DNA from 2 places in the Actinomadura sp. GTD37 genome. Region 2 is predicted to be linked to the other one. Evidence: riboswitches for the same ligand, from Rfam matches in the RefSeq annotation. Region 2 holds a riboswitch; the other holds the start of a gene.
The links. Region 2 has a riboswitch for cobalamin ahead of ACA511_RS04010 (ribonucleoside-diphosphate reductase subunit alpha). Riboswitches for the same ligand answer to the same signal wherever they lie in the genome.
Positions count from the first base shown of each region.

Region 1: it holds a riboswitch for cobalamin, as region 2 does, so the genes downstream of both, ACA511_RS15260 (ABC transporter substrate-binding protein) here and ACA511_RS04010 (ribonucleoside-diphosphate reductase subunit alpha) in region 2, are expected to answer to the same signal.

Region 1 is NZ_JBGNUS010000002.1:239,041-253,617, reverse strand. Features, by position in the region: gene ACA511_RS15290 (hypothetical protein) at 1-86, opposite strand, end outside; gene ACA511_RS15285 (AMP-binding protein) at 393-1,943, shown strand; gene ACA511_RS15280 (chromosome segregation ATPase) at 2,021-3,346, shown strand; gene ACA511_RS15275 (adenosylcobinamide amidohydrolase) at 3,455-4,135, opposite strand; gene ACA511_RS15270 (ABC transporter ATP-binding protein) at 4,138-4,908, opposite strand; gene ACA511_RS15265 (FecCD family ABC transporter permease) at 4,905-6,080, opposite strand; gene ACA511_RS15260 (ABC transporter substrate-binding protein) at 6,106-7,038, opposite strand; cobalamin riboswitch at 7,106-7,233, opposite strand; gene ACA511_RS15255 (TetR/AcrR family transcriptional regulator) at 7,316-7,996, shown strand; gene ACA511_RS15250 (VOC family protein) at 7,993-8,379, shown strand; gene ACA511_RS15245 (LLM class F420-dependent oxidoreductase) at 8,357-9,268, opposite strand; gene ACA511_RS15240 (hypothetical protein) at 9,341-9,553, opposite strand; gene ACA511_RS15235 (hypothetical protein) at 9,635-9,967, opposite strand; gene ACA511_RS15230 (alpha/beta hydrolase) at 10,096-10,851, shown strand; gene ACA511_RS15225 (hypothetical protein) at 10,843-11,040, opposite strand; gene ACA511_RS15220 (hypothetical protein) at 11,090-11,989, shown strand; gene ACA511_RS15215 (MmcQ/YjbR family DNA-binding protein) at 12,109-12,465, opposite strand; gene ACA511_RS15210 (PDR/VanB family oxidoreductase) at 12,789-13,712, shown strand; gene ACA511_RS15205 (alpha/beta hydrolase) at 13,709-14,577, opposite strand, start outside.
Region 2 is NZ_JBGNUS010000001.1:831,122-845,698, forward strand. Features, by position in the region: gene ACA511_RS04000 (YcnI family protein) at 1-266, opposite strand, end outside; gene ACA511_RS04005 (hypothetical protein) at 349-1,008, opposite strand; cobalamin riboswitch at 1,115-1,333, shown strand; gene ACA511_RS04010 (ribonucleoside-diphosphate reductase subunit alpha) at 1,417-3,777, shown strand; gene ACA511_RS04015 (ribonucleotide-diphosphate reductase subunit beta) at 3,774-4,796, shown strand; gene ACA511_RS04020 (hypothetical protein) at 4,850-5,002, shown strand; gene ACA511_RS04025 (superoxide dismutase) at 5,161-5,763, shown strand; gene ACA511_RS04030 (acyl-CoA thioesterase) at 5,967-6,383, shown strand; gene ACA511_RS04035 (zinc-dependent alcohol dehydrogenase family protein) at 6,380-7,504, shown strand; gene ACA511_RS04040 (hypothetical protein) at 7,912-8,148, opposite strand; gene ACA511_RS04045 (hypothetical protein) at 8,268-8,624, shown strand; gene ACA511_RS04050 (pentapeptide repeat-containing protein) at 9,169-9,807, opposite strand; gene ACA511_RS04055 (hypothetical protein) at 9,782-11,335, opposite strand; gene ACA511_RS04060 (PaaX family transcriptional regulator C-terminal domain-containing protein) at 11,419-12,150, opposite strand; gene ACA511_RS04065 (hypothetical protein) at 12,179-12,367, opposite strand; gene ACA511_RS04070 (acyl-CoA dehydrogenase family protein) at 12,394-14,154, shown strand; gene ACA511_RS04075 (crotonase/enoyl-CoA hydratase family protein) at 14,163-14,577, shown strand, end outside.

The DNA of each region.
Region 1 (14,577 bases), on a different contig from region 2:
GGGGTGTCGCCAGGGCCGATCGGGCCGTTGCGCCGCCCGCCGGACTCGGAGCCCGGTGGCTGGTCGCCGTCGCCGGATTCACTCATATGGGGCTTCGTTGTCACGCGGAACTCTCGACTTGCCGGATCTTCGGAATAGAGTTCTGATCATAATTCGTGGCTCTGGGCGCGATACAGGAAATCGGTTGACCTCGATAGGCCGATCCTGTCGAGGTGGATTGCGGTCGACCCTTAATTACCTTTTCCATCTTCCGGGACGGTGGATGCCCAGGCAGCCGGGGGCCAAGGAGTGCCGGCGGCCGTGCGGCCGAGCGTCTTGACGGACCGCCAGCAAGGCGGGTCAGATGGGACCCGAGGTCGTCCGGCCGCCAGACCCGCACAGAGGAGCGCCGCATGAGTGTCGAGGGTGTCGGCTTCTACCAGATCGCGCAGAACCACCCGGACCGCCCCGCCGTGCTCGCCCCGGGCGGACCGGTGACGTACGGCGAGCTGCACGCCGAGGTGAACCGCTTCTCCCACGCGCTCGGCGACATCGGCCTGCGCCCCGGGGACGCGCTGGCGACCGTCCTCGGCAACCGGCGCGAGTTCCTCACCGTGATGCTCGCCGCGATGCAGTCGGGGCTCTACCTCGTCCCCGTGAGCCGCCACCTGACCACGCCCGAGATCGCCTACATCCTCGCCGACTCCGGCGCCAAGGCCGTCGTCACCGAGAGCGGGTTCGCCGGAGCCGTGTCGGCCGCGGCGGACGAGGCCGGCATCCCGGCGGAGGGGCGGGTGAGCGCCGACCCGGCCGACGGCCACCGCTCGATGGCCGGGCTGTGCGCCGCGGGCAGCGCCGACCCGCCCGGGAAGCGGCAGATGGGGTCGGTCATGCTCTACACGTCCGGGACGACGGGACGGCCGAAGGGCGTCCGGCGCCCGCTGATGGACATCCCGCCCGAGCTGCTGTTCGACGTCATGCGGCAGACGCTGATGCGGCACCTGAGCCTCGAACCCGGCGACGACGAGGTCCACCTCGCCATCGGCCCGCTGTACCACTCGGCGCCGTGCGTCCACGCGCTGATGGCGCTCAGCCTCGGCCACGGTGTCGTCATCTCGTCCCATTTCCAGCCGGAGGAGACGCTTGAGCTGATCCAGCGGCACCGCGTCACGAACTCGCTCATGGTGCCGACCATGTTCCACCGCATGCTCGGACTGCCGGACGACGTCAAGGCGCGGTACGACCTGTCGTCGCTGCGGCAGGTGTTCCACACCGCCGCGCCCGTCCCGATGGAGACCAAGCAGCGGATGATGGACTGGTGGGGGCCCGTCCTCTACGAGTACTACGGCTCCACCGAGAGCGGCCCCGTCGTGGTCGCCGCCCCGCAGGAGTGGCTCGCCCACCCGGGGACGGTCGGGCGCGCGGTCGACGGCGTCCAGATCAAGATCCTCGACCCGGAGGGAGCGGAGCTGCCGCCGGGGGAGACGGGCCTGATCTACGCGACCGGGCAGCCCGGCTTCGAGTACCACGACGACCCGGACAAGACCGCCGCCTCGATGCGCGGCGACTACTACACGCCCGGCGACCTCGGCCACCTCGACGCGGACGGCTGGCTCTACATGAGCGACCGGCGCACCGACCTCATCATCTCCGGCGGCGTCAACATCTACCCGGCCGAGATCGAGTCGGTGCTGCTGCAGCATCCGGCGGTGGGCGACGTCGCCGTGATCGGCGTCCCCGACGACGACTGGGGGCAGCGCGTCGTCGCCCTCGTCGAGCCCGCCGGGGACCGCGAGCCCGGCGACGGCCTGGCCGCCGAGCTGCTCGCGCACTGCGGGCCCCGGCTGGCGAAACTGAAGCACCCCCGGCGGCTGGAGTTCCGCGCATCGCTGCCGCGCACCCCGTCCGGCAAACTCAGCCGGCGCCGCGTGCGCGAGGACTACCTGCGGGAGCAGCCGGGCTGACCCCGCCCGGACGGGCGTCGCGCAAGTCGCCGCCGGAATCGTCGAACGCCTCCGCGCGCCCGTGCGTACCACCGCACATGAAGGACCAGAAGGTCGCCCCCCTCGACGACGCCGCCCCGTCCGCCGCCCCGACGAAGACCGACCTTCCCGTCGTCACGGACCCGGCCCCCTACGCCGCCGAGGAGGTCGCGCCCGGCCCCGGCGCGCCCGCGGCCGCCGATGACGACCGCGCCGGGATCGCACGCCTCGGTGACCCGGTCGCGGTCTGGCCGTGCGCCGGCTGCGGACGGCCCGTGCCGCAGCCGGTGCGCGGCGCCCGCACCGTCCGCTACTGCCAGGACGGCGACGGCGCGTGCGAGCGGGCCGCGCGGGAGAGCCGCGAGCGCGGCCTGGAGTCCCCGGGGCTCACCGGTCAGGTCGCCTGGGCGTGGGAGATGGTGGACCGGCTGGAGGGCGTCACCGACCGGCTCGCCGGGTCGCTGATGTCGGAGCTGAGCGTCGCGGGCGTCGAGCGGCGGGCCGCCGACGCGCGCGCCGAGGCCGCCGGGCACATCGCGATCGCGCAGCGCGAGCGCGACGCCTCCCAGCGGCAGGCCGAGCTGGCGTGGCGGGAGACCGCCACCGCGCGCGCCCGCGCGGAGGCCGCCGAGCAGGAGGCCGCGTCCGCGCAGGCCGAGGTCAAGCGGCTGAAGGCCGAGCGGGACACCGCCCGGCGGGAGTCGGCGGAGGCGCGGGACGAGGCCGAGGGCGCGCGCGCCGCCCGGCTCGCCGCCGAGCGCGAGCGCGACCGCGTGGCGGCCCGCGAGGGCGAGCTGCTCGCCTCGCTGGAGAGCGCCCGGTCCGAGCTCGTCGCCCTGCACGGGCGGGTGTCGCAGGCCGAGACGCAGGTCGAGAGCCGGCGCTTGGAGGCCGACGCGGCCGAGCGCACCGCCGGGGACCTGCGCTCCGCCGTCCGCGACGCCGAGGCCAAGCGCGGGCAGGCCGTCGCCGACCGCGACCAGATCCAGGCGCGGGCCCGCGAGCTGGAGCAGCACAACTGGGGGCTGGCGCGCACGGCCGAGGAGCTGCGCGCGGCGGTGCGGGCGCTCACCGCCGAACGCGACGCCGCGCGCGCCGAGGCCGACCGGGCGCGCCGCCGCGTCGACGCCCTCACCGCGCTCACCGACCGCCACGACACCGGCCCGCGCCCGCACGCGGACCGGGAGCCGCCGACCGGGCTGCACGCGCTGCCGCCGGTGAACGGGACGCGGGGCGGCGGATCGCTGCTGGACGGCGGCGACCCGCTCGCGACCGACCCGCGGATCGGCCCGCTGAGCCGCAACGGGCCGCTCGATCAGCACGGGCCGCCGAACCGCAACGGGCCGCCGAACCGCAACGGACAACGCCTTCCCCACGCCGGCTGACCGTCATGCCGGCGAAGCGACGCACCGGTAGGAGGTGAGGCCGACCCCCACACTGCACTGGCCCTGAACCGGCCGCCGTACCGCACCGGGGTGGTACGGCGGCCGGTACTAGTCGCGGGCCTCCAGGTAGCGGGCGTAGTCGAGGGCTCCGGCGCGGACGGCGGCGTGGACGGCGCGGGCGATCCGCGCGCCCCAGGTCGAGCGGGGCCCCGCGAAGACCTCCGGCTCCCCGCCGGCCGCGGCCGCCACGCAGATCGCGTCGGACGCGGTGCCCGTGCACGGGAAGCCCGCCTCCAGCAGCGCCTGCGTCTTGGCCTCCGTGGCGGTGACGACGGCGTTCACCAGCGCCGCGTCGTCCAGCGGCACGGGCACGGCGACGACGATGTTGACGGTGCCGGGCGTCCAGGCGGCCCGGGACGTCCCGTCGAGCGGCGCCAGCTCCGGGTCCGGCGCCCCGGCGGGGGCCGCGGCCCAGGTCGGGACGCGCAGCCCGACCGTCGCCGACACGTGCACGCCCTCGTCGCCGCGCCGGACCGTGCGGGAGACGGAGGCGGCCGTGAGCATCCCGACGCCCGGCCCGTCCAGCCCGTACGAGGCGGCCAGCTCGGCCAGGTGGACGGCCGGGTCCGTGCGCGAGTAGGCGCCCGCGACCTGCGCGTTCAGCACCCACCGGGCCGGGCCGATGCCGCCGCCCAGCATCGCCGACGAGATCGCCCGGTGCCCGCCGCCGGCCCGCCACACCGTCGCCGCCAGGCGCTTGCCGTCCTCCTCGCGCCACACCGTCTCGATGTTCACGGACGCTCCAGTGCCAGGATCGGCCGGCCGCCGGGGCCGGTGCTGACGTGCACGCGCGCGTCGAAGTGCCGCTCGACGACGGGCCGCGTGAGGACCTGCGCGGGCGTCCCCGCCGCGGCGACGCGCCCCTCGGAGATGAGGACCAGGGCGTCGGCGTACTGCCCGGCGAGGGTCAGGTCGTGGATCGTGGTGACGACGGTCAGCTCGTCGGACAGCCGCAGCTGGTCGACCAGTTCCATCACCTGCTGCTGGTGGCCGATGTCGAGCGCGGTCGTCGGCTCGTCCAGCAGGAGGACGGACGTCTGCTGCGCCAGCGCCCGCGCCAGCACGACTCGCTGCCGCTCCCCTCCGGAGAGGTGGTCCAGGGGGCGGGCCGCGAACGAGGCGAGGTCGAGGCGGTCGAGGACCTCCCCGGTGACGGCCCGGTCGCGGGCGCTCTCGCGTCCGAGATGCGGGACGTACGGGGAGCGCCCGAGGAGGGTGTAGTCGAACACCGTCATCCCGGCGGGGAGGTTCGGGCTCTGCGCCGCGTAGGCGACCATCCGGGCCCGCTGCCGCGGCTTGAGCCGCTGGACGTCCTCGCCCGCCACGCGGATCTCGCCGTCCGAGGCCACGAGGCCCAGGACGGCGCGCAGCAGCGTCGACTTCCCGGCGCCGTTCGGGCCGATGACCGCCGTCCAGGAGCCGGCCGGGACGTCGAGCGACACGCCCTTCAGCACCGGCCGGCCGCCGAGCGACACGTCCAGGTCCCGCACCCGCACGGTCACGCGTCCACCTGCCTGCGGGACGCGCGCAGCACCGCCACGAAGAACGGGCCGCCGACGAACGCCGTCACGACGCCGAGCGGCAGCTCCCCGGGGCTGGTGACGGTCCGCGCCACCAGGTCCACCACCTCCAGGAACGCCGCCCCGCCGAGCAGCGACAGCGGAAGGACCACCCGGTACGAGCCGCCCGCCAGCCGCCGCACCACGTGCGGCACGACGATGCCGACGAACCCGATCAGTCCGCTCACCGCCACCGCCGACGCGGTCGCCAGCGACGCCGCGACCAGCACGGTCAGCCGCACCCGCGCCGCCGACAGCCCGAGGCTCGCCGCCTCCTCGTCGCCGACGCTCAGCACGTCCAGCAGGCGGCCGTGCGCCAGCAGGACGACGGTGGACACGACCGCGTACGGGGCGACCAGCGCGAGCTGGCGCCAGTCCGCCGAGCCGACCCCGCCGAGGATCCAGGAGAAGATGCGCTGCAGCTCCTCGGCGTTCATCTGCTGGATGAACGTCTGCACCGCCGCGAGGAACAGCGACACCGCGACGCCCGCGAGCACCAGCGTCGCGGCCTCGTTGCCGCCCGCCGACCGGCCGAGCCCGTACGCCAGGGCGACCCCGCAGACGGCGCCGACGAAGGCGGCGAGCGGGACGCCGTAGCCGGGGTCGCCGGGCACCAGGGCGATCACCAGCGTCGCGCCGACCCCGGCCCCGGACGCCGCGCCGAGCAGGTACGGGTCGGCGAGCGGGTTGCGGAACACGCCCTGGTAGCCGGCCCCGGCCATGGCGAGCATCCCGCCGACCAGCGCCGCCATCAGGGCGCGCGGGACCCGCAGCTCGAACAGGACGCTCTCGTCGATCGGCCCGAACCCGGAGTCGACGTGCACGAACGGGATCTTGTCGGCGAGCGCCTTCAGCACCCCTCCGGCGGGCAGCCCGGCGGCGCCCACCAGCACACCGGCCAGCAGGGTCGCGGCGAGCAGCGCGACCGCCGCCGCGAGCGGCAGCGCCCGCAGCCTGGCCTGGGAACGTCCCGCGCGCCCCTTCGGCGCGGCGGCGTCCTCGGGGGGCGCCTTCTCCTTCCCCGGCGGGTCGGTCTCCCGGACGCGGACGTCCGGGGCCGTCCCGGCGGGGCCGGCCGGAACGGTCCCGGAGCGGGGACGGCGCCTTCCGTTCATGAGCGGGCGTCCCCGGCGGCCGCGGTCACTGCACCTTCTGGACGGCGGCGCCGATCGCCTTGACGAACTCGGGCAGGCGGGGCCCCCAGCGGGAGGCGATGTCGTCGTCCAGTTCGACGACGTTCCCGTTCTTCACCGCGTCCAGGTCGGACCAGCCGGGGCGCTTCGCCAGGGCGGCGGTGTTCTGGCCGCAGCACTTGGTGTCGGCCAGGAACACGAGGTCCGGGTCCTGCTTGAGCAGGTACTCGCGGGACAGCTGCGGGTATCCGCCGGCCGCCTTGTCGGCCTTGTCGGCGACGTTCCGCAGGCCGAACAGCCCGTACACCTGGCCGACGAACGTGGTGGACGTCACCGAGTGCAGCTGGTTGTCGAGCTCGTGGTAGTAGGTGAGGCCCTTGCCCTTGGACGCGGCGCCCGACGACGCGGCGACCGTCTTCTGGATCTCCGCCTTCATGCCGTCGGTGAGCTTCGCGGCCTCGGCGGCGTGGCCGGTGGCCCGGCCGAGGTCGTCGATCTCGTCGTAGGCGTCGTCCAGCCTGGCCGCCGCGGGCTCCAGCAGGACGGGGATCTTCACCTTCTCCAGCGCCTTGACGACGCCGTTCAGGTCGTCGGACACGACGACGAGGTCGGGCCTGTAGGCGATGATCGCCTCGGCGTTCGGCTTGAAGCCGGACAGTTTGGTGCGCGGCGCCTCGGCCGGGTGGTTGGAGTAGTCGCTGACCGCGACCACCTGCGGGCCGGCGCCGATGGCGAACAGCGTCTCGGTGTGGGTGGGGGAGAGCGAGATGATCCGCTTCGGCCGGGCGGGAACGGTGACCGCGCCGTTCCCCGCCTGGACGGTGACGGACCCCGCGCCGTTCGCCCCGTTCTCGGCGTTGCCGCCGTCGCCGCCGCATGCGGCCGTGACCATGGCGATGCCGATCGCCATCACCGCGCCGAAGGTACGTACGGGTCTCACAGGAGCCTCCAGGCTGCCGGGAAGCCACGGCCCGCTCATGACGGATCGCCCTTCCACGAGGTCGAGAATCGTCGGCGCGCGAGGAGGCGACCTGGCTCGGCCACTTCGAGAAGGGGCATCACAGTTGCGGGACAGCGCCGGATTCACACCGGACTTCGCTCCTGGGCGCGCAGCACCGCAACGGTATCAGCCGCGGTATCCCGATCTGTCCGGGTGTTCGGTGTGAGTCCTCACTCCGGCTTGACGGTGTGAGTCCTCACTCCGTACGGTGGCGGGCATGGTGACCGGGAACCGCCGCCGCGCGCCGGGCATGACCCCGCAGCGGCGCCGCGAGATGATCGTGCGGACCGCGCTGCCGCTCGTCGCCGAGCACGGGACGGCCGTGACCACCGGGCAGATCGCCCGCGCCGCCGGCATCGGCGAGGCGACGATCTTCCGCGTGTTCGCCGACAAGGACGAACTGCTCGACGCGTGCGTCGCCGAGGCGCTGCGCAACGACCACGTCGTGGCGGTGATCGCCGAGATCCCGCTCGACCAGCCGCTGGCCGACCGGCTCGCCGAGGCGAGCGCCGCGATCGAGGCCTACCTCGTCCGGATGGGCATGGTCCTCGGCGCGCTGCAGGCCACCGGCCGCCGGCTCGGCCGCGGCATGCCGCGCCCCGGCGGCGGGGGTCCCGGCGGCGGGGACGAGGGGAGCGCGCCGGAGGGCGGCGGGCACGCGGGAGGCGGAGCCGACCGCGACGCCGCCATGAACCGGACCCGCGACGCCATCGCCGAACTGCTCGAGCCCGAACGCGACCGGCTCCGCCTGCCCGCCGAGCAGATCGCGGGCCTGTTCATGGGCCTGGCGTTCACCCGCGCCCGGCCGCCCGCCGGGCCCGCCGCGTCCAGCCCGTCCATGGCGGAGTACCTGGACGTCTTCCTGCACGGAGCCCTCAAGGAAGGACCCCCCGAATGACGATCAGCCTCAACCACATGATCGTGACCGCCGCCGACAACGACGAGGCCGCCCGCTTCTTCGCGAGCGTCATGGGCCTGGAGTGCACCGGCCCGCACCCGCACGCGCGGCACTTCGTCCCGATCCGCGTGACCGAGGGCCTCACCCTCGACTTCCTGACGGTCGCGCACCCGCAGGGCCACCACCTGGCCTTCGACGTGGACGCCGACACGTTCGACGCGGTCGTCGACCGCCTCGACGCACGCGAGATCCCGTACGGCGACGAGCCCGCGCACGCCGACAGCGGGCGGGTGGACGAGGCCCACCCGCTCGGCGGGCGGGGCCTCTACTTCTCCGACTCCAGCGGCAACCTCTACGAGCTCATCGCGCCAGCGCGCCCTTGAGGAACGCCCGGGTGCGCGCCCGGTCGTCGCCGGGCATGTACTCGGCGGCGATGAAGTCGGTGACACCCGCCTCGGCGAGCTCCTCCAGCTTGGCTTGGACCGTGTCCTCGTCGCCGATGACGGCCAGGCCGGCGGGGCCTTCCACGCCCTCCCGGTCCATCATCGCCCGGTAGGACGGCAGGCTCCCGTACATCGCGAACGTCTCGGCCGCCTGCTCCCGCGCGCGCTCTGCGTCACTCGTGACGCACGTGGGCAGGACGCAGACCACGCGTGGTTCGCTGCGTCCGGCCGCCTTGGCCGCCGCCGCGATGGTGGGAGCGATGTGCTCCCGGACGGTCCTGGGGCCGGTCATCCACAGGACGGTGCCGTCCGCCCTCTCGCCCGCCAGTTTCAGCATCTTCGGGCCGAGCGCCGCCAGCAGCAGGGGCACGCGGCCCTCGTTCGGCACGCTCAACCCGATGTCGCCCCGCAGCGTCTCGCCCTTGAAGGACGCGTTCTCCCCGTTCAGCAGCGGGAGCAGGACGGACAGGTACTCGTCCATGTGCCGGACGGGCCGGCCGAAGTCGTACCCGTACATCTCCTCGATGACGATCTTGTGGGAGAGGCCGACGCCGAGCGTCAGCCGTCCCTCAAGGGCCAGCGCGGTCGTCCGCGCCTGCTGCGCCAGGACCGCCGGATGGCGCGGGTACGTCGGCACCACCGCGGTGCCGAGCTCGATCCCCGGGACTCCCCGTCCCGCCACGGCGAGCGCGGTGAGCGCGTCGACCCCGAAGATCTGCGAGAGCCAGGCCGAGGGGAACCCGTCGTCGGCGGCGCGCCGCACGTCGTCCGCCAGCCTGCCGAGCGCAGCCACTCCGGCGCGCTCGCTCAGCAGAACACCAATCCGCACAGCGACCTCCTAGATCCGTGTAATTCGATCTTTACACATGTGCCGCGTGAGCCCCGCGACCCGGCACGGGTCTCAGCGGGGACGCCGCGGGCGGTCGTGCGCGGCGCGGTCCCCGGCCTCCGTGAAGAAGCCGAACAGCGCCGTGGTGCCGGGCAGCTCGCGCAGCGGCCGGGCGGCCCCGAAGGAGGCGTTCCAGAACGCCCCTTGGCGCGGTTCCCACGGGCTCGCGTACGCGTAGGGCTCGTCCAGACCGGCCCCGCTGCCGTCCTTGTAGAGGTCCTTCACAGCGGATCGACGGTCATGTCCCGACCTCCGTAAGGTGCGCCCCCGCACGGCGGGCGCGTTCGCGCAGCACGGCGGGCGAGCTCACCCGGCGTCCGGGTCGCCGGCCGGAGGCGCGTACCTACGCGCGAGGTCGCGGTCGTTCGCGGCCCACCTGCGGTGCCGGGCGGCCGACGGCAGATGCAGCTCCGCCTCCTCGGGATGGGCGGCGGCCATCCGCTCCAGCAGCGCCGCGGCCCGCTCGTGCGCGCGCGCCGAGGACACCATCGCCTGGCACGCGTAATCGTCGGTCTCCCGCTTGCGCGCCGCGGTCGCGCCGCCGGGTTCCGGGACGTCCGGCCGCGCGGCCGGGCGGCTGCCGCCCTCCCGGCCGTTCTCCCGCGCCCTCACCTGGAGCGCGCGGTCTTCGCTGCCCATACCCGCCGGCCCGACGCCCGACCCCGCCGGCCAGCCAGCCCTCCAGACACGACCACTACCTACCCAGCAACGCGTCCCTTCAGCCCCGCCCGGGGCGAACGGAGGGCGCGGCCCGGGGATGACCGATCATGGAGGACGTGACACCTCCGGAACCGCTCACCCTCTACACCGCCGACGGCGTGCGGATCGACGCGGGCCACCTGCGGGGAGGGGGCGACGCGTGCTTCGTCCTCGCGCACGGGTTCACCTGCTCCTGGCGGCAGCCCGCGCTGCGCCGGATCGCCGGGGCCCTCCGTCCGCACGGCGGCGTCATCGGCCTCGACTTCCGCGGCCACGGACGGTCGGGCGGGCACTCCACCGTCGGCGACCGCGAGGTCCTTGACGTCGCGGCGGCCGTCGCGGCCGCACGCCGCAGGGGATACCGGCGCGTCGTCGTCGCGGGCTTCTCCATGGGCGGCGCCGTCGCCGTCCGGCACGCGGCGCTGCACGGCGGGGTCGACGCGGTGGTGTCGGTCAGCGCCCCCGCCCGCTGGTACTACCGCGGGACGGTGCCGATGCGGCGCGTGCACTGGGTGATCGAACGGCGGCTCGGCCGGCTGGCCGTCCGGATGGCGCGCGGCACCCGCATTGCGCCGGCGGGCTGGGACCCGGTGCCGGCGGCGCCCCACGAGGTCGCCGGGCGCATCGCTCCCGCGCCGCTGCTGGTCGTCCACGGCGACGCGGACGCGTTCTTCCCGCTTGAGCATGCCCGTCAGCTGTACGAGGCGGCGTCCGACCCGAGGGAACTGTGGATCGAGCCCGCGTTCGGCCATGCCGAAGTGGCCGCCACACCAGAACTGATCGACCGCATCGGGAAGTGGGCGATCGGCGCGGTCTCAGGCTGAGCCCGTCCTGGCCAGGCCCTCGATGAGGCTGTGCAGGCCGGATTCGAACCGGTCGGTGAGGCGGGGCGCCAGCAGCTCGTCCGCCACGTCGACGAGGTCCGGGTAGCGGTCTGCGGGGAGGCCGCCCAGGTAGCGGCCGACCTCGGCGAGACGGGCGGCGTCGGCGTCGCCCTTCCCGACGTTATCCACATTTTCGCGGGAGCCTCCGCGGTCCTTGCGGGCCGGGCATCATCGCCTCATGGACGGGTTCAGCCTCACCTGGAAGCGCACGGCCGCCGACTCGATCGTCCCCGTCGGCCCCGGCGTCTACTTCGTCCCGGACGAGGGCGCGTCCCTCGCCTCCCGGGCCGCCGCGCTGAGCAGCCTCCTCCCGCGTGAGGCGGTCGTGGCCCGCCGCACCGCCGCCTGGATATGGGGCTTGGACGTCTTACCCCCGGGAGTGAACGAGGCCGGCTGGGGCGTCGAACTCATCACTCCCAGAACGTCCGACTCCGACCCGATCACCGCCGACACCGTGGAACTTCCGTCCGACCACGTCTTGGAGAAGTCCGATGTACGCCTCACGTCCCCGGCACGCACCGCCCTGGACTGCGCCCGCTGGCTTCCCCGCTTCGAAGCGGTCGCCGCACTCGACCAGTTCCTCCGGCAGGGCGCCGGCGCCGAAGAGATCACCACGATGGGCCGCGCACTGCCCGGCTACCGCGGCAACAAACGGCTGCGCGAGATCATCCGCCTCGCCGACCGCGGCGCGGCCTCCCCCGGCGAGACCTGGATCCGCGTCGCCGTCGTGAGCACGGGCTTCCCGCGCCCCCGTACCCAGATACCGGTGATGGGCCCGCGGAACGGGCACCTCTACATCGACCTCGGCTACCCCGAATTCCGGGTCGGCCTCGAATACGACGGCGAACGCCACCACGCCGGCCCCCGGGCCCGCGCCCACGACACCTCGCGCCGCCGCTGGCTGGCCAAGGAGATGCACTGGGAGATCATTCCGGTGACCAAGACCTTCCTCACCCGCCCGGCCCCCTACCTGGAGGCCCTCCTGACCGCCCTGCTCCACCGAGGATGGAACCCCGACAACGCGACCATGGACAAAATAGCCACCCGCCTGAGAACCCTGAACCGCCGCCCCCGCTAAACCCCGACCACCTTTACCGTACTAATGCCCTCCGTACTAATGCCCTCCGTAGCGGATCACGTCCGCGATGTGTCACCGGCTTGCTGGACCCGGAGATCTGCGGGGCGGCGGTGGGCGCCTCAGGGGTTGTCGAGGAGTTTCGCCAGGCGCTTCGGGGCGATGAGGCGGTAGCTGTCTTCGATGAGCTCCGCTATCTCGTCCCAGTCGTGGTCGACGTCGAGGCGGGCGCCGACCCAGCCCTTGCCGCCCACGTACTTCGGGACGAAGAAGACCTCGGGGTTCTCCGCCACGAGAGCCTCCTGCACGCCGGGCCCGGCCTTGAACATCATCGAGAGCCCGTCCTCGCTGGTCATCACGAACAGCTTGTCGCGAACACGGAAGGAGGGCGCTGTATGACCGCCGAACGGCTTCTCCGCCGCCTCCGGCAGTGACAGGCAGATCTCCCGGATCCTCGTCGGTACGTCCACATCGCTCATCTGCGCTCCCTTCCCGTGACGAGCCTGCTCGGCATCGTAAGCGGCGCGTCGGACATCGAGAAGGCACGCGACCGGCGGAGCGGGCTTCCGTTCGGTGGAAGGGCCACTGGTGCAGCGGCGGCTCCGGCGGCGAAGGTCGTGAGGACGAAGGCCCTTTGCGGCGGCGCTGGCGAGCGGTGCTGCACGGGGGAGGCGGGCTCCCCAGGGGCGAGCTAATCGTGAGCCGTGCGGGCGGTCGTGCTCGGTGGCCGGTCTGCGGACGGCAGGGACGTCGCCCTTGCGGGTGAGTCGGGGTCCTGATCGTGGGTTCGGAGGGAAAGGGCGTGTCTGTGGGGACGGTGACCGAGGTCGTTGTTGAGGACAAGGCCGTCCTTGCCGAGGGCGTTGTCGGGTTGACGTTGCGTGCGGCGGCCGGCGGTGATCTGCCGTCGTGGCGGCCTGGGGCGCATGTCGATGTGGTCCTCGGGGACGGCCTCGTGCGGCAGTACTCGCTGTGCGGGGATCCCGGTGATTCCCGCGTGTGGCGGATCGGCGTCCTCAAGGAGGGGCCGGGGTCCGGCGTCGTCCACGAGCGGGTGCGGGTGGGGGACCGGCTCACCGTGCGCGGGCCGCGCAACAACTTCGTGCTGGAGGACGTGCCGCGCTACGTGTTCCTCGCCGGCGGCATCGGCATCACGCCGATCATGCCGATGGTGGCCGCCGCCGACGCCGCGGGCGCCGACTGGCGGCTGCACTACGGGGGGCGGAGCCGTCCCGCCATGGCGTTCCTGGGCGAGCTGTCGCGATACGGCGAGCGGGTCCGCGTACATCCGCAGGACGAGTGCGGCCTGCTCGACCTCGACGGCATTCTGGCGGAGGCGGCGGACGCGCTCGTCTACTGCTGCGGGCCGGAGCCGATGCTCGCGGCGGTCGAGGAGCGGTGCCCGCCGGGTGCGCTGCGCACCGAGCGCTTCTCCCCGAAGCCGGTCGAAGGGACGGACGAGGCGTTCGAGGTCGAGTTGAGCCTGAGCGGCCGCACGCTGCGGGTCGAGTCCGGTCGCTCGATCCTGGAGACGGTGGAGAAGGCGGGGGTCGGCGTCCTGTCGTCCTGCCGGGAGGGGACGTGCGGGACGTGCGAGACGCCCGTCCTCGACGGCGAGCCCGAGCACCGCGACTCGGTGCTGACCGAGGCGGAGCGCGCGGACGGGGGGTTCATGATGATCTGCGTGTCCCGGGCCCGCGGGCCCCGCCTCGTCCTGGAGCTCTAGCCGGCGGGGTGGAGGGCGCGGCGGAGGGCGCCGAGGCGGTCGGCGTTCATGCGCTTCGTGACGGCCGCGCCCGTGACGAGGGTGGAGCCGTGGAAGGTGCCCGGATAGTGGTGGATCTCGGTCGGGACGCCCGCCTGGACCAGCCGCTGGCCGTAGCCGAGGCCCTCGTCGCGCAGCGGGTCGAACTCGCAGGTCGTGACGTAGGCGGGCGGCAGCCCGGACAGGTCCCCGGCGCGGGCGGGCGCCGCGTACGGGGAGACGCCGGCGGTGCCGCGGACCCCTGCGCCGAGGTAGTAGTCCCAGCTCAGCTCCGCGTTGCCGCGGTGCCAGATCGGCGTGTCGGTGTAGGCGCGCATGGACGGCGTGTCGAGCCGGTCGTCCAGTTCCGGGATGCCGAGCAGCTGGAAGCACAGCGCCGGGCCGCCGCGGTCGCGGGCCAGCAGCGCGACGGCCGCGGACAGGCCGCCGCCGGCGCTCTCCCCGCCGACGGCGAGCCGGCGCGGGTCGAGGCCGAGTTCGGCGGCGTGCGAGGCGGTCCAGGTCAGCGCCGCGTAGCAGTCGTCCAGGCCGGCGGGGAAGGGGTGTTCGGGGGCGAGCCGGTACTCGACCGACACGACCACGGCGCCGACCTCGGCCGCGATGCCGGTCGCGTCGTCCTGGTACTGGTCGACGCCGCCGAGGGCGAACCCGCCGCCATGGATGTGGACGAGACCGGGCAGGAGGCCGTCGTGCTCCGCCGGCCTGAAGACCCGGACCGGGACGCCGGGCGCGTCCTGCGGGCCCGGCACGGTGACGTCGCGGATCTCGACCGGGACCGGCGGCTCGTACGCCGGCGCCGCCCCGAACATCGCGGCCTCCTCCCGGC
Region 2 (14,577 bases):
TCGGCCTTCACCGTCCAGCCGGGGGCGGGCCGGACGGACACCGAGGCGAGCGGGTGGTCGGCCGGCAGGTGCACGACGACCTTCGTCGTGGCGGCGTTGTCGCGCTCGTTCGGCACCCGGAAGGAGACCTTGGCGTACGAGCCCTGCTCGGCGCTCTCCGGGTTGGCGGTGACGTGCGCGGACGCGGCGGTGGCGAGGGCGGCCACGGACATCGCGGCGAGTGACGTGAGGGCGCCCAGCCGGCGCGCATGCGTGGAGAAGGACATGACGGAACTCCGTTCGAGTCGTACGGGAGGAGCCGGGCGCGCCGTGGATCGGCTCGGCGCCCGGTGACGTACGGCGCCCGCTTCAGCGGTGTGCGAGCGCCCTCGAACGCGGCGGGGGACCCCGCCGGACGACCTGGTGCCGGAGCACCCGGCCGACGGCCGTACCGGCGGCCGCCGCCGAGACGACCGGTACCGGCGGCGGCGCCATCGGCGTCTCGACCGTCAGCAGGGTCAGGAGCAGCCGGACGGGACGGTCGGCGGCGCCGGCGATCCGGCGGGCCGCGGTCCACGCGGCGCGCTCGCCGCGCCGCAGCCACCACGCGGCGACCAGCGCGGCCACGCAGTGCGCGAGCGTCATGACCAGCCCGTTGCCCGCGCCGTGCGCCGCGGCCGGGGGCATGACGTCGGCGTGCATGGCGGCCGACTCCATGGCCGGCGACATGTGCGCGTGCGTCGCGGGCGCGTGGTGCGCGGCCGAGCCGGTGGCCGCCTGCGTGAAGAGCGTGTGCAGCGCGAACTGCCCGCCGAGGAGGCCGCCCAGGATCGTGGCGAGGGAGCGTTCGTGCCCCGCCAGCATGAGCGTCACGCCGAGGACCGCGCCGAACCCCGTCAGGCCCGCCCACCAGGGGACCGTGTCCCCGCCTGCGAGAACGTGCCCGAGGACGGCCAGGGCGACGCACACGGTGGCGAAGACCACCGCGCGGGACGCCCGGAACCAGGGCTGCGGGGGATGCTCGGACATGACGCGACCATCGTGCCACCACCGTCCGGCGGTGCGCGGCCGCCCCCGGGACAAGCCCCGACCCGCCCAACATCTTGGGGTTGCACAAAGATCGTCGACTAGATGTAGGGTTCAATCCCGTGCTGGTTCGCCCCCGCCGTCCGCGGCGGGGGCGACGTGAGAGGGAACCCGGTGCGAGTCCGGGACTGCCCCGCAGCGGTGAGCGGGAACGACCGCCGTCATAGGCACTGGGCCGTACGGCCCGGGAAGCGACGGCCAGTAGAGCGCCTCCTCCGGGAGGCGGCGCCCGCGAGTCCGAAGACCTGCCCGCACGTTGTTCGTCCAGGCCTCGCGGGTGGGCCGGGGGCGGAGCGCGGCCTGCCGCCGCGTCCCGTTCGCATGCCCCCGCGAGGCGGCTCGCGAGGGGAGATGCACGTGACACAGGCTCTGGCCGCGCCGCCGGCGACGGGGATCACCGCGGAGGTCGAGGCCGCCTGCGCAGGGGTGCCGGGGGTCGAGGCGGGACGGGTGCTCGCCGCCGTCCGGACGGGCTCCGGCGGGGCGCCGGCCGCCCGGAACCGCCCTGGAGGCGGGCTCGACGAGGCGGCGCTGCGCGATCTCGCGATCGGCGAGGCCGCCGCCCTGGTGCCCGCCGAACCCGGCTACTCCAAGGTCGCCGCGCGGCTGCTCGGCGCCCGGATCCGGGACGAGGCGGCGTCCGCCGGCGTCTCGACGTTCGCCGGGTCGGTCGCCGCCGCGCACCGCGCGGGCCTGCTGGCGGACGCCCCGGCCGCGTTCGTCGCCGCCAACGCCGCCGCCCTCGACGCGCTGGTCGACGAGTCCGCCGACGACCGGTTCGAGTACTTCGGCCTGCGCACCCTCTACGACCGGTATCTGCTGCGTCATCCGCGGTCGCGGCTCGTACTGGAGCGTCCGCAGCACTTCCTGCTGCGCGTCGCGTGCGGGCTCGCCCATCCCGGCGACGCCGCCGCGGGAGGGCGGTCCCCCTCGGCGGACGGCGACGGCGTGGCGGAGGCGGCCGAGCTGTACGCGCTGCTCAGCACGCTGTCGTACCTGCCGAGCTCGCCGACGCTGTTCAACTCGGCCGCGCGCCGCCCGCAGCTGTCGTCCTGCTTCCTGCTCGACTCGCCGCGCGACGAGCTGGAGTCGATCTACGAGCGGTACGGGCAGGTCGCGCGGCTCAGCAAGTACGCGGGCGGCATCGGGATCTCGTGGACGAAGGTCCGGTCGCGGGGCTCGCTGATCCGCGGCACCAACGGGCATTCGAACGGCATCGTCCCGTGGCTGCGCACGCTGGACGCGTCCGTCGCCGCCGTCAACCAGGGCGGCCGCCGCAAGGGCGCGGCCTGCGTGTACCTGGAGCCGTGGCACGCCGACGTCGAGGAGTTCCTCGAACTGCGCGACAACACGGGCGAGGACGCGCGCCGCACCCACAACCTCAACCTCGCGAACTGGATCCCGGACGAGTTCATGCGCCGCGTCGAGGACGACGCCGTGTGGTCGCTGTTCGACCCGAAGGAGGTCCCCGAGCTGGCCGACCTGTGGGGCGACGCGTTCGACGCGGCGTACCGGGCGGCGGAGAGGGACGGGCGGTTCGTCCGGCAGATGCCGGCCCGCAAGCTGTACGGGCGGATGATCCGCACGCTCGCCGAGACCGGCAACGGCTGGATGACGTTCAAGGACGCCGCCAACCGCGCCTGCAACCAGACCGCCGAGCCGGGCCAGACCGTCCACCTGTCGAACCTGTGCACGGAGATCCTTGAGGTGACGAGCGACGGGGAGGCGGCCGTCTGCAACCTCGGATCGGTGAATCTGGCCGCGCACGTCACTTCCGCCGGGGTGGATTGGGAGCGGCTTCGCTCCACGGTCCGCACCGCCGTCCGGTTCTTGGACCGCACCATCGACCGGGGCTTCTACCCCACCCCGGAGGCGGAGAAGGCGAACCGCAAGTGGCGACCGGTCGGCCTAGGCGTGATGGGCCTCGCGGACGTCTTCTTCACGCTGCGCCTGCCCTTCGACTCCGATGAGGCACGTGCGCTGTCGACGCGCATCGCGGAGGAGATCGCGCTAGCCGCCTACGACGCGTCCGCCGATCTCGCCGCCGCGCATGGCCCGCTCCCCGCCTACGCCATGACGCGCACCGCGCGCGGCCAGCTCCACCTGGACCACTTCCCGGACGCGGCGCCCACCCGTCCGGACGCGTGGGCCGCACTCCGGGAACGCGTCGCCGAGGTCGGGCTGCGCAACTCGCTGCTGATCGCGATCGCGCCGACCGCGACGATCGCGTCCATCGCGGGCTGCGGCGAGTGCATCGAGCCGCAGGTGTCCAACCTGTTCAAGCGCGAGACGCTGTCCGGCGAGTTCCTGCAGATCAACGGCTACCTCGTGGACGACCTGAAGTCGCTCGGGCGGTGGACGCCGGCCGTCCGGGAGGCGATCAAGAAGGCGAACGGGTCCGTCCAGGGCCTCGTCGACCTGCCGGACGAGATGCGCGCCCTCTACCGGACGGCCTGGGAACTGCCGCAGAAGGCGCTGATCGACCTCGCCGCCGCCCGCACCCCGTACATCGACCAGGCGCACTCGCTGAACCTGTTCATGGAGACGCCGACGATCGGGAAGCTCTCCTCGATGTACGCCTACGCGTGGCGCAGCGGGCTGAAGACCACCTACTACCTGCGGTCCCGTCCGGCGACGCGGATCGCGCAGACGACCGTCGCCGCGGCCGTGTGCTCGCTGGAGAACCCCGAGACCTGCGAGGCGTGCCAGTGAGCGCGCGGACGGAGGAGCGCGGCATGCTGCTCGACCCCGGCATGGACCTGACCCTGCGGCCGATGCGCTACCCCGGCTTCTACGAGCTGTACCGGGCCGCGATCCGCAACACGTGGACGGTCGAGGAGGTCGACCTGGCCTCCGACCTGGTGGACCTCGGCCGCCTCACGCCCGGCGAACTGCACCTCGTCAACCGGCTCGTCGCGTTCTTCGCCACCGGCGACTCGATCGTGGCGAACAACCTGGTGCTGAACCTCTACAAGCACGTGAACGCCCCGGAGGCCCGGCTCTACCTGTCCCGGCAGCTATATGAGGAGGCCGTCCACGTACAGTTCTACCTCACCCTCCTGGACACCTATCTGCCCGATCAGGACGAGCGCGTGCAGGCGTTCGCGGCGATCGAGCACATCCCGTCCATCCGGGCCAAGGCCGAGTTCTGCTTCCGCTGGATCGACTCGCTCGGCTCCCTGGACGAGCTCCGCACCGCCGCCGACAGGCGCGCCTTCCTGCTCAACCTCATCTGCTTCGCGGCGTGCATCGAGGGCCTGTTCTTCTACGGCGCCTTCGCGTACGTGTACTGGCTGCGGTCGCGCGGCCTGCTGAACGGCCTCGCCTCGGGGACGAACTGGGTCTTCCGGGACGAGAGCATGCACATGAGCTTCGCGTTCTCCGTGGTCGACACCGTCCGCGCCGAGGAACCGGAGCTGTTCGACGCCGAGCTGACCGAGCAGGTCGTCCGCATGATGGAGGAGGCCGTCCAGGCGGAACTGGCCTTCGCCCGCGACCTGTGCGGCGACGGCCTGCCCGGCATGGGCGCCGACGACATGCGCGCCTACCTCGAATACGTGGCGGACCAGCGGCTCGTCCGGCTCGGGCTCCCCGCCCGCTACGGCACCGCGAACCCGTTCGCGTTCATGGAGCTGCAGGACGTCCAGGAGCTGTCCAACTTCTTCGAGCGGCGGGTTTCGGCCTACCAGATCGGCGTCGAGGGGAGCGTCACCCTCGACGAGGCGTTCTGAACTTCTGCGACCGGGCACTCGTTGGACGGAGACCTAGTCCGAGGAGGACGACCATGCCCATCGTCGACCGGATCATGAGGTACGCGAAGGGCCCGCAGGGCCGCAAGATGCGCGCGAAGGCCGAACGGTACGCCCGCGACCCCCGCATGCGGGCGAAGGCGCGCGGCCTGCTCGCCAAGTTCCGCGGTGGAGGCCGCCGCCACTGACCCGGCCCACGACGGCCCGCCCCCACCCCAGGGGGCGGGCCGTCTGCGGCTCCGCCCCGGAAAGGCTCGCCTCCGATCGAGGATCTCGTGGTGGCGTCCGCCGGAACGAATCTCTTGCGAGCTGGACGTAACTGCAAGTCATTTGCAATAGTGGCCGTATGGCCGACTACACGCTTCCCGACCTGCCCTACGACTACGCCGCCCTGGAGCCGGCGATCACCGGCGAGATCCTGGAGTTGCACCACGCCAAGCACCACGCCGCCTACGTCAAGGGCGCCAACGACACGCTGGAGAAGCTCGCCGACGCGCGGGACAAGGAGCAGTACGGCGGCCTGGTCGGCCTGGAGAAGACCTTCGCGTTCAACCTCTCCGGGCACGTCCTGCACTCGATCTTCTGGGACAACCTGTCGCCGGACGGCGGCGACCGTCCGGACGGGGAGCTCGCCTCGGCGATCGACGAGCACTTCGGGACGTTCGAGGCGTTCCAGAAGCAGCTCACCGCGGCGACGTCCGCCGTGCAGGGATCGGGCTGGGGCGTCCTCGCCTGGGAACCCCTGGGCCGCCGCCTCGTCGTGGAGCAGATCTACGACCACCACGGCAACGTCGGCATGAACACCACACCGCTGCTGGTCTTCGACGCCTGGGAGCACGCGTACTACCTGCAGTACCGCAACGTCCGCCCGGATTACGTGGAGAAGCTCTGGTCGTTGGTGAATTGGACGGACGTGCGGGCCCGCTTCGACGCGGCCCGCGCGTCCTGAGAGACGGCGGCGCCGGACGCGGCGCCGCTCTGGGGGCGGCGTTCACCTGGCCGGGATCGTGCTCAGAACCTTTCCTCGCGGCCTGGTGAACGCCGCTTCCGCATTGGGCGCCGGCACTGGCGCGGCCGGACGCCGTTTTGCGTGGTCACCGTCCTGCCGGGGCGATGCGCCACCGCCGCTGGGACGACCCTAGGCTGCCCTACATGACCGGCGAGTACCAGCACTGGGAGAACGTCCCGACACGGTGGAAGGACAACGACGTCTACGGGCACGTCAACAATGTCGTCCACTACTCGCTCATGGACACCGTCATCAACGAATGGATGATCCGGACGGCGGGCTTCGATCCCGCGACGTCCGCCTCCATCGGCCTCTGCGTCGAGTCCCACTGCGAGTACAAGGCCGAGGTTTCGTTCCCGGACGCGATCAGGATCGGTCTCCGCATCGGAAAGCTGGGCCGGTCCAGTGTGCGCTGGGAGATCGGCATGTTCCGCGCGTCCGACGGGGTTACCGTAGCCGAGGGCCACTTCGTGCACGTCTTCGTGGACCGGCACACCCGCCGCCCAGTCGAGATCACGGGCCCCGTCCGCGCCGAGATGGAGAAGCTGGTCACCCCATGACCGATACCCGCGCCGCCGTCCTCGTCGAGTCGGGACGTCCCGCTCCCTACGCGTCCTCGCGCCCCCTGGAGATCGCCGACCTGCGCCTCGACCCGCCGGGCCCCGGCGAACTCCTGATCAGGATCGGCGCCGCGGGCCTCTGCCACTCCGACCTCTCGGTCATCAACGGCTCCCGCCCCCGCCCCCTCCCGATGGCCCTCGGGCACGAGGCGGCCGGCGAGGTCGTCGAAACGGGCCCCGGCACGGAGTTCGCCCCCGGCGACCACGTCGTCCTCGCGTTCGTCCCGGCGTGCGGCCACTGCGAGCGCTGCGTCGGCGGACGTCCCGCCCTCTGCGGCCCCGGCGCCCAGGCGAACGCCGCGGGCACCCTCCTCGGCGGCGGCAAGCGCTTCATCGCCCCGGACGGCACCCGCCCCAACCACCACCTGGGCGTTTCGGCGTTCTCCGAGTACACCGTCGTCTCGTCCCGCTCCGCCGTGAAGGTCGACCCCGACCTCCCGTTCGACATCGCCGCCCTCTTCGGCTGCGCCGTCCTGACCGGCGCGGGCGCGGCCCTCTACAGCGCGGCCGTGACCCCCGGCGACACCGTCGCCGTCTTCGGCCTCGGCGGCGTCGGCCTGGCCGCCGTCCTCGCCGCCAAGGCCGCCGGCGCCGCGACCGTCTACGCGGTCGACCTCGTCCCGGACAAGCTCGACCTCGCCGAGGAACTGGGCGCCCACCCCATCGAGGGCGGCCCGGACGCCACCGAGGCGATCCGCGACGTGACGTCCGGCGGCGCGGAGAAGGTCATCGACACGACCGGCGTGGTGCGCGTCCTGGAGCAGGCGTACGCCGCCACCCGCGCGGGCGGCACGACCGTCACCGTGGGCCTCCCCGCCCCGGATACGCCGCTGACCCTCCCCGCCCTCAGCCTCGTCGCGGAGGAGAAGACCCTACGCGGCAGCTACCTGGGCTCCTGCGTCCCCCGCCGCGACGTCCCCCGCTTCATCGCCATGTACCGCAACGGCGCCCTCCCGGTGGACGCCCTCCTCACCGGCCGCCTCCCCCTGACCGACATCAACGAGGGCTTCGACCACCTCCACACCGCCCAAGCCGTCCGCCAAGTGGTCACCTTCGACTGACCAGACGAACGCCCCCTTGCGCTGCTCCAGTACGGGGACGGGGGGACAGCGGCGTCCTGAAGATGGCGCGCCGAGGCCGACAGCAGTTCCCGGACGCGGGCGATGACCTGCTGCCACTCGGGCAGTTGGCCGTGGCAAAGGGCGTCCTCGCTCGCGGTACGGGCCGCCGCCTGCCCATCGAGCCTGCGCCGCTCGGCCGACACCAGATCACCGAAGTCGGACACGTCGCCGTCCTTCCACGTCGCGGACCTGGAAGCACCGCGGACACGGCGGCCGTCCCCAAAACGATCCCACACCCACCCAAGCGACAACCTCCTGGAACGCCGGGCAGCGAAGCTCACGTAACCGCCGGCCACCAGAGAACCCGCGCGCCGCTCGGTTTCGTTGTGCCCGCCATGGGACGGGCGTCAAGCTTGGTCTCGAGCGGTGACCAGCGCAGCCCGGTACTCGCCGAGCCACCCGGCGTACACGGTCCACTCGGCGACGAGGCGGCCGAGCCGTGGCCGCAGCGGGCCCCCGGCGTCCTTGAGCATCGTGGTCAGGGCGCCGAGCTGAGTGGAGACGGGGGCGAGGACGGCAGCGGCTCCGAGCGCGTCCTCCAGCCTCCGCTGCCCGGCCAGGACGATGGCCAGGGCCTCAAGCACCGCGGCATCGAGCCGCGCGGGGCGCAGCGTCGCAAGAGTGAGGCGCTCAACATCGTCCGGCGTGAGGCCATCGCGGTGCCATGCGGCGCTGCGGGAGTGCGGGCAGGCGCCGAGTCACCGTGGACGAGATCGAGCAGACCAAGGCCCGTCTTCGGGAGGATTTCCCGGGCTGGACCATCATCCGCAACCTCGACCTGCTCGCCGTCGCCCTCGCGCCCAAGGGCTACCGGTACGTCAAGCTCTACCAGGCCGACGAGCTCCCCACCCGCCCGCCAACGCTGTGGGTCTTCGCGTTCGGCCTGGACGACCACGTCCGTGTTGCGGTGAGCGTCCGCGCGACGCCCGGCGGCAACTGGGCCTACTACGAAGCCGGAAGCAGACGCTGCGGCCACCTTTCGCCCTGCGGTGACACCAAGCACGCCGCCGACCAGGTGGACGCACTGCTCAAACACCGCATGTTCCCCGCCACCTGGTAACGCCGAGGGAATTCTGATGACGCATCTTCCCCCACCTCACCTCAGCGACCATCCAGCCGCCCGCCTGGGGCTCGACACCGACATCGGTCAGGCCCTCGGCGATCTGCGCCGCGCTTTCCCCGGTCCCTGCATCTGGTTCGGCGAGCGGAGCGGCTCCCTATGGGCTCTCCTCCCTGATCGCCTGGTCGAGGCGAAAACGTCGGCCGACTTGGCTCACCGCCTGCACGCCGCCCTGTCCCCCCAACGGCCTACCCCCACCCACCGATCCCGCCCAAACAGCGCGCCCGCACGTGAACGGCAATCCTCACTCAACGCCCCACACTCCGACACGAGGGCAGAGCACCCCCGAGGGCCACGCTGTCCGGACCGAAGCCGGAGCACCTCATCCGCAGCCCGCCGACGTCCCGCCAGGACCAGATTCACGACCAGGCACGTCATTCACTACTTCCTGACCAGCTGCCTCCACCTGCAACCCATCCTCCCGCGCTGACGAGTCAGGTGCGGCCGCGAGGTGACGCGCAAGTAATCGGTTGGGGCTCTGCTGCTAATTCTCCACCGCCACATCCGCACCGTTGCGGTTGAACCACCGCTCTAGCTGGACGCCGGCGAGTTCGGTTGTGGCTGCTCGGGTGGTGAGGACGATGGAGCCGACCACGCTCCCAGTCATGCCGGTCACCTTTACGTTCGTGAGATCGGTTTCCCCGAAGGCGGCCATTGTCGCGGTAGATTCGCGCAGGTCGGCGTTCCTCATGTCGCAGCCGATGAACGAGGCATCGCCAAGGTCCGTCCGCCTCATATCCGCGCCGACGAAAGATGTGCGTATGCATTCTGCACGCCCGAGCTTTGCACCGACCATCCGGGCTCCCGCGAAGTCCGCCTCCGTGAGGAAGGACTTCACCAGTTCGGCATCGGACAGATCAGCCTCCCTGAAACTCGTGTTCTCGCAGTGCGCTCTCCACAGCAGGCTGCGGCTGAGGTTGGAGCCAGAGAAAACCGAACCGCTCAACCACGCCTCGGTGAAGTCGACGCCATCCAGATCGGCACCGCGGAAGTCCAGATCCAGCGCATAGAGGGTCGAGTCAGGGCTTGAGAGCCAGTCCCGCAGAGTCGCGGCCGCCTCCGCGTCGAGCGGCCAAGTGCGCGGCCCCCAGCCGCTGTCATGGGTACCAGATGACGCGGTCACTCCACCCCTCCCGTTCAACGATGCGCCGCATGTCGTCGATGGCGCTCTGGTCGGCATTTCTGGTGTCGATTATCACGCCGCGGTTCATCTGGAACTGCTTGAGCAGTGTACGTTGAAAGTCTGTCGAATTGTAAGCATTTGGGAATGGTCTTGCGCGGACATGTTTGGGGACGCCCGGCGGCCAGTCCGAGTGGATGCCCTTGATGTCCCAGTGGATCCCCTTGTCGATGAAGTCTCCTTGCTTGGGTCCGCTGGGACGCCTGTAGTTCTCGTCGAACAACCCTCTCTTGAGCAGATCCAGCGATATCCTAGCCTCGTCCTTGGAGCCTTTGGTGGCCTTGAAGTTATGGTCTGGGTCTCTTGTCGCCTCTGTGTATTTTTCTGGGTTCAACTCCTTCAGGTCGTCCAGATGGCCCTCCAGGGCCTGTTTCTCCGCAGGCGTGAGGGCGGGATGCGGTTCATCGGCGCTGGCAGGCCTCCGGGGCAGCGCCGGGTGGGTTCGTTCCGCCCCCTTGCGAACTACTTGAGGGGCCTCTGGGGTTTCCGGAGGCTGGCGGGTGAGGTCTTTGGTTTTGGGGGCCTCGGCGGCGGCCTCTTTTAGGGCCTGGGCGGATTTTGCGGTTTCGGGTTTGGTGGTGCGGCGGAGGGCGGAGGCGAGGCGGGCCGTTATGCCGGAGCCTGAGCCGGTGCCGCCGGTTACCGCCGTTATGACGATGGTGGGGGCGGCCTCGCCGAAGGCGCGGACGGGGTCGCGTTTCCATTCTTCCCAGTTGATGGCCGCCTTGGCGAAGGCGATCGGGTGCTGGACGCCCTGGGCGAGGCCCTGGATCTGGCCCACGGGGCCTCGCTCCAGCCAGCCCTTCGGCTTGATCGCTATGTAGAACGGGGCGGTCATCGGGTTGCCGGCCAGGGCGCTGAGGCCCATGTCCTTCACGCCTTGCCCGAGGCCGGGGAGGTAGTGGTGGGCGTAGGCGTTCCAGCCGTCGCGGAGCGGGTCGCCCGTCTTGGCGGATTGGACGACCTGTTGGCGGTCGGTCTTGAGGAGTTCGTCGCGGCTTCGGCGTACTTCGGACTTCTGCTGGGAGATCCTGCGCGCGGCGCCGGAGATCGTCCGGGCGGGGGCGGTGCTGAGGCCGAGGTTGGCGAGGATTTCGGAGAGGGCCTGGGCCGCGTCCTGCCAGGAGTTCGAGGCTCGGGTCAGTTCCGCGCTGAGCTGGTCGAGTTTCTCCGGTGAGCCGCTGCGCACGGCCGAGGTTTGGCGGCCTCCTCGGGGTGCGCCCGGGATGTAGGGGTCGCGGACGCGGGGCAGGCCGGCGGCCAGGTGGCGGACCGAATCGAAGGCGGCGTAGAAGGCCGCGCGGGCGTCGTCGTGCTGGTTTGCGAGGGTCTTCTGGAGGCGGTCGGCGGCCGGGCCCACTAATGCTCCGTCGAGGAGGAGCGTGTGGGCGCGTTTCAGGGCGGGCCCGTGTTCCTCGGCTAATCGTTTGACGTGCGGTAACAGGGACGCTGCTTGCTCTGCCCGGTCCATCGAACCTCCTGTCCGACGGAAAGTCAGGCTAGAGGTTGTGAACGCCGCGGGCGAGGGGTGAACTCGTAGATCCCCCGGCCTTTTCAGGTCAGGACGTGGGTTGTGAGGAGTTGTTCGAAGTCCTTTTCGAAGGACTTGTAGAGGGTGCGGAGGGTGGGGCCGGGCCAGTCGGGCGGGAGGAGGGACGGGGGCAGCAGCGGGTCGTTCAGGAGGTGGCGCAGGACGGCGGCGGCGAGGGTGAAGCGGTCGGCTATTTCGGTGGCGGCCGAAAAGGCGGTGCGAAGGGCTTCGGCTTTGGTCGTCCAGGCGCCCAGGTCCCAGAGGGCGGCGGCGAGGAGCGCCGGGTCTTCTTCGGGGCGGCCCGTCAGGAAGGTGCATTGGCGGACGACCGGGGCCGGGCGGGTGCGCGTCAGGTTGGCGGGGCGCAGCCAGGTGCCTTCGCGGAGTTCGGCGAGGCGGAGCGCGGACATGGCCTGGCGGAGCGCGGCGCGGTCGGCGGCGGGGCGGCGTTCGGCGGTGATGACGGCGATCTCCCAGGAGCCGTCCCAGGGGAGGGTCCGCGGGGAGCGGCTCTCGTCCTGGCGGGCCTGGCGGGCGAGGAGCCGCTCGGTGAGGGCGTACCCGCCGCCGGTCTGGACGAGGTCGCCCGAGGCCACCATGCGGGACAGCGCGACCCGGACCGTCCCCTCGGCGATGCCGAACAGGTCGCCGACGCGGACGAGGTACCGGGCCGGGAGCCGGGGCGGGTGGACGCCGAGCAGCGTGCTCAGCACGACCGAGCGGGCGGTGAGCGGGCGGATCTCCAGGCTTTCCATGGCTGGTCACGACCCTACCGGGATGGGCTCAGATCACTCTGATCTGCCACTCGCCCTGTGCCTCCACATGGAGGAACGAGCCGCGTGCGGCGATGGTGCCGTCACCGGGCAGCACCCACGCCGACCATGTGCCGGTGCATTCGACGCGCAACTGGACGGGACAGTCGGTTTGCAAGGAAAGCGGCCGGACGAGGCGGATCTTACGGTCTTCCATCATGTGACGTAGAAGCGTAATGTCGGAGTATGACGTCCTATCTGATCGAGCCGTTCGACCGGCTGCCGTTCGGCGGCGCGGCGAAGGCGCGCCGGTACGCGACCGAGCGCTACCGGGGGGCCGTGGGCCGCAACTGGTACGACTGCGATCCCACGCTGCGGTTCCTCATGCGGCGCCACCTCGGGGACGGGTTCGGCTGGGCCGAGCCGCGGCTGAAGGAGATGGGCGCGCTGATGGGCGGCCCGATCGCCGAGCGCGCGGAGGAGACCGACCGCAACCCGCCGCGGCTGGAGAAGTACGACCGGTGGGGACGCGACGTCAGCGAGGTCGTCATGCCGCCGTCGTTCGAGGCGGCCCGCAGGGATCTCGTCGCGACGTCGTTCACCCGGCCCGATTTCGTCGCGGACGCGAAGGCCGGCGGGGTCGACGCCGCGCCGCTCGGCGTGGCCTGGAGCTACCTCCTGGACCAGGCCGACATCGGCATGGCGTGCGCGCTCGGGACCGGCGGCGACATGGTCGTGCGGCTGACGGAGATGTTCGCGCCGGACGACGTCAAGGAGCGGGTGCGGGACCTGTTCGCGGCCGGGGAGATGTCCGGCGAGGCCGCGCAGATGCTGACGGAGCGATCGGGCGGGTCCGATCTCGGGGCGCTGGAGTCGACCGCGTCCAAGGACGGCGACGCCTGGCGGCTCAACGGGTTCAAGTGGTTCGCGTCCAACGCCAACGGGTCGGCGTTCGTGGTGCTGGCCAAGTCCGAGGGCGGGGTGGACGGGGTGCGGGGGATCGCGCCGTTCCTCGTCCTGACGGAGCGGCGGGACGGGTCGCGCAACGGCGTCCGCATCCGGCGGCTCAAGGACAAGCTGGGCACGAGGTCGGTCGCGTCGGCGGAGATCGAGTTCACCGATGCGGAGGCGTTCCTGCTGGCCCCGTCGTCCAGCGCGGGGCAGGGCGGGGACGGCAGGGGACTCGCCCGCATGATGGAGCTGACGAACGGCGCCCGCCTCGGCATCTCGATGATGGGCCTCGGGTGCGCGCGGCGGGCTCTCGTCGAGTCGCTCTGCTACGCGCGGGCCCGGGAGGCGTTCGGTGCCGCGCTCATCGACCAGCCCCTCATGCGGCGCAAGCTCGCCGAGCTGATCGTGGAGACCGAGGCCGCCCAGGCGCTCGTCTTCGACGGGTACCTGGGACGGCCCCGGCTCCGCATCGGCGCCGCGCTGATCAAGCTGAGGGCGTCCCGGCTGGGCGTGACGGCGGCCAGCGACGCGATCGAGATCCACGGCGGCAACGGGTACATCGAGCAGTGGCCGGTGGCGCGCATCCTCCGGGACGCGCAGGTCAACCCCATCTGGGAGGGCGGCGACAACGTCCTGTGCCTGGACGTCCGGCGCGCCATAGAGCGGCAGGACGCGCACGAGCCGTTCCTCGACAGGCTCACGCAGGCCGTCCGGCAGGCCCCGGACGGAGACGACGCGACCGCCGCCCTGGTCGCCGACCGCATCGGGCATCTCCGCCAGGCCATAGAAACGTGGCGCGGCCTCGACAGGACCGTCGCCGAAGCGCGGCTCTTCCCGCTCGCCCAGTACATGGCGGACGTGTACGCGGCGGCGCTGCTGCTGGAGCAGGCGGGCTGGGAGCGCGCCGATTCGGGGACGGACCGCAAGGCGCTCGTCGCACGCCTCTACGCTCGGAGTCACCTCGCCGACGCCGGTCCGCTGCGCGCGATCGACGCCCCGGCGGAGGACCTCGAACGCTTCGGCGACCTGGCGGACGGCGCGTTCATCGGCGACTAGGAGGCCGCGTGGCGGTACGGATCGAACGGGACGGGCCTGTCACGACGGTGGTCATGTCCCGTCCCGAGACCCGCAACGCCGTGGACGGGACGACGGCGCGTGAGCTGGCCGCGGCGTTCCGCGCGTTCGACGCGGACGAGGGCGCGAGCGTCGCCGTCCTGTGGGGCGAGGGCGGGACGTTCTGCTCCGGCGCCGACCTCGCGTCGATCGGCACCGGCCGCAGCCCGCGCGTCGACCCGCCCCCGGCGGACGGCCCGCTCGGCTGCACGCGGCTGCGCCTGTCCAAGCCGGTGATCGCGGCGGTCGCCGGCCACGCCGTCGCCGGCGGGATGGAGCTGGCCCTCTGGTGCGATCTCCGGGTCGTCGAGGAGGACGCGACGTTCGGGATCTACTGCCGCCGCTGGGGCGTCCCGCTCGTGGACG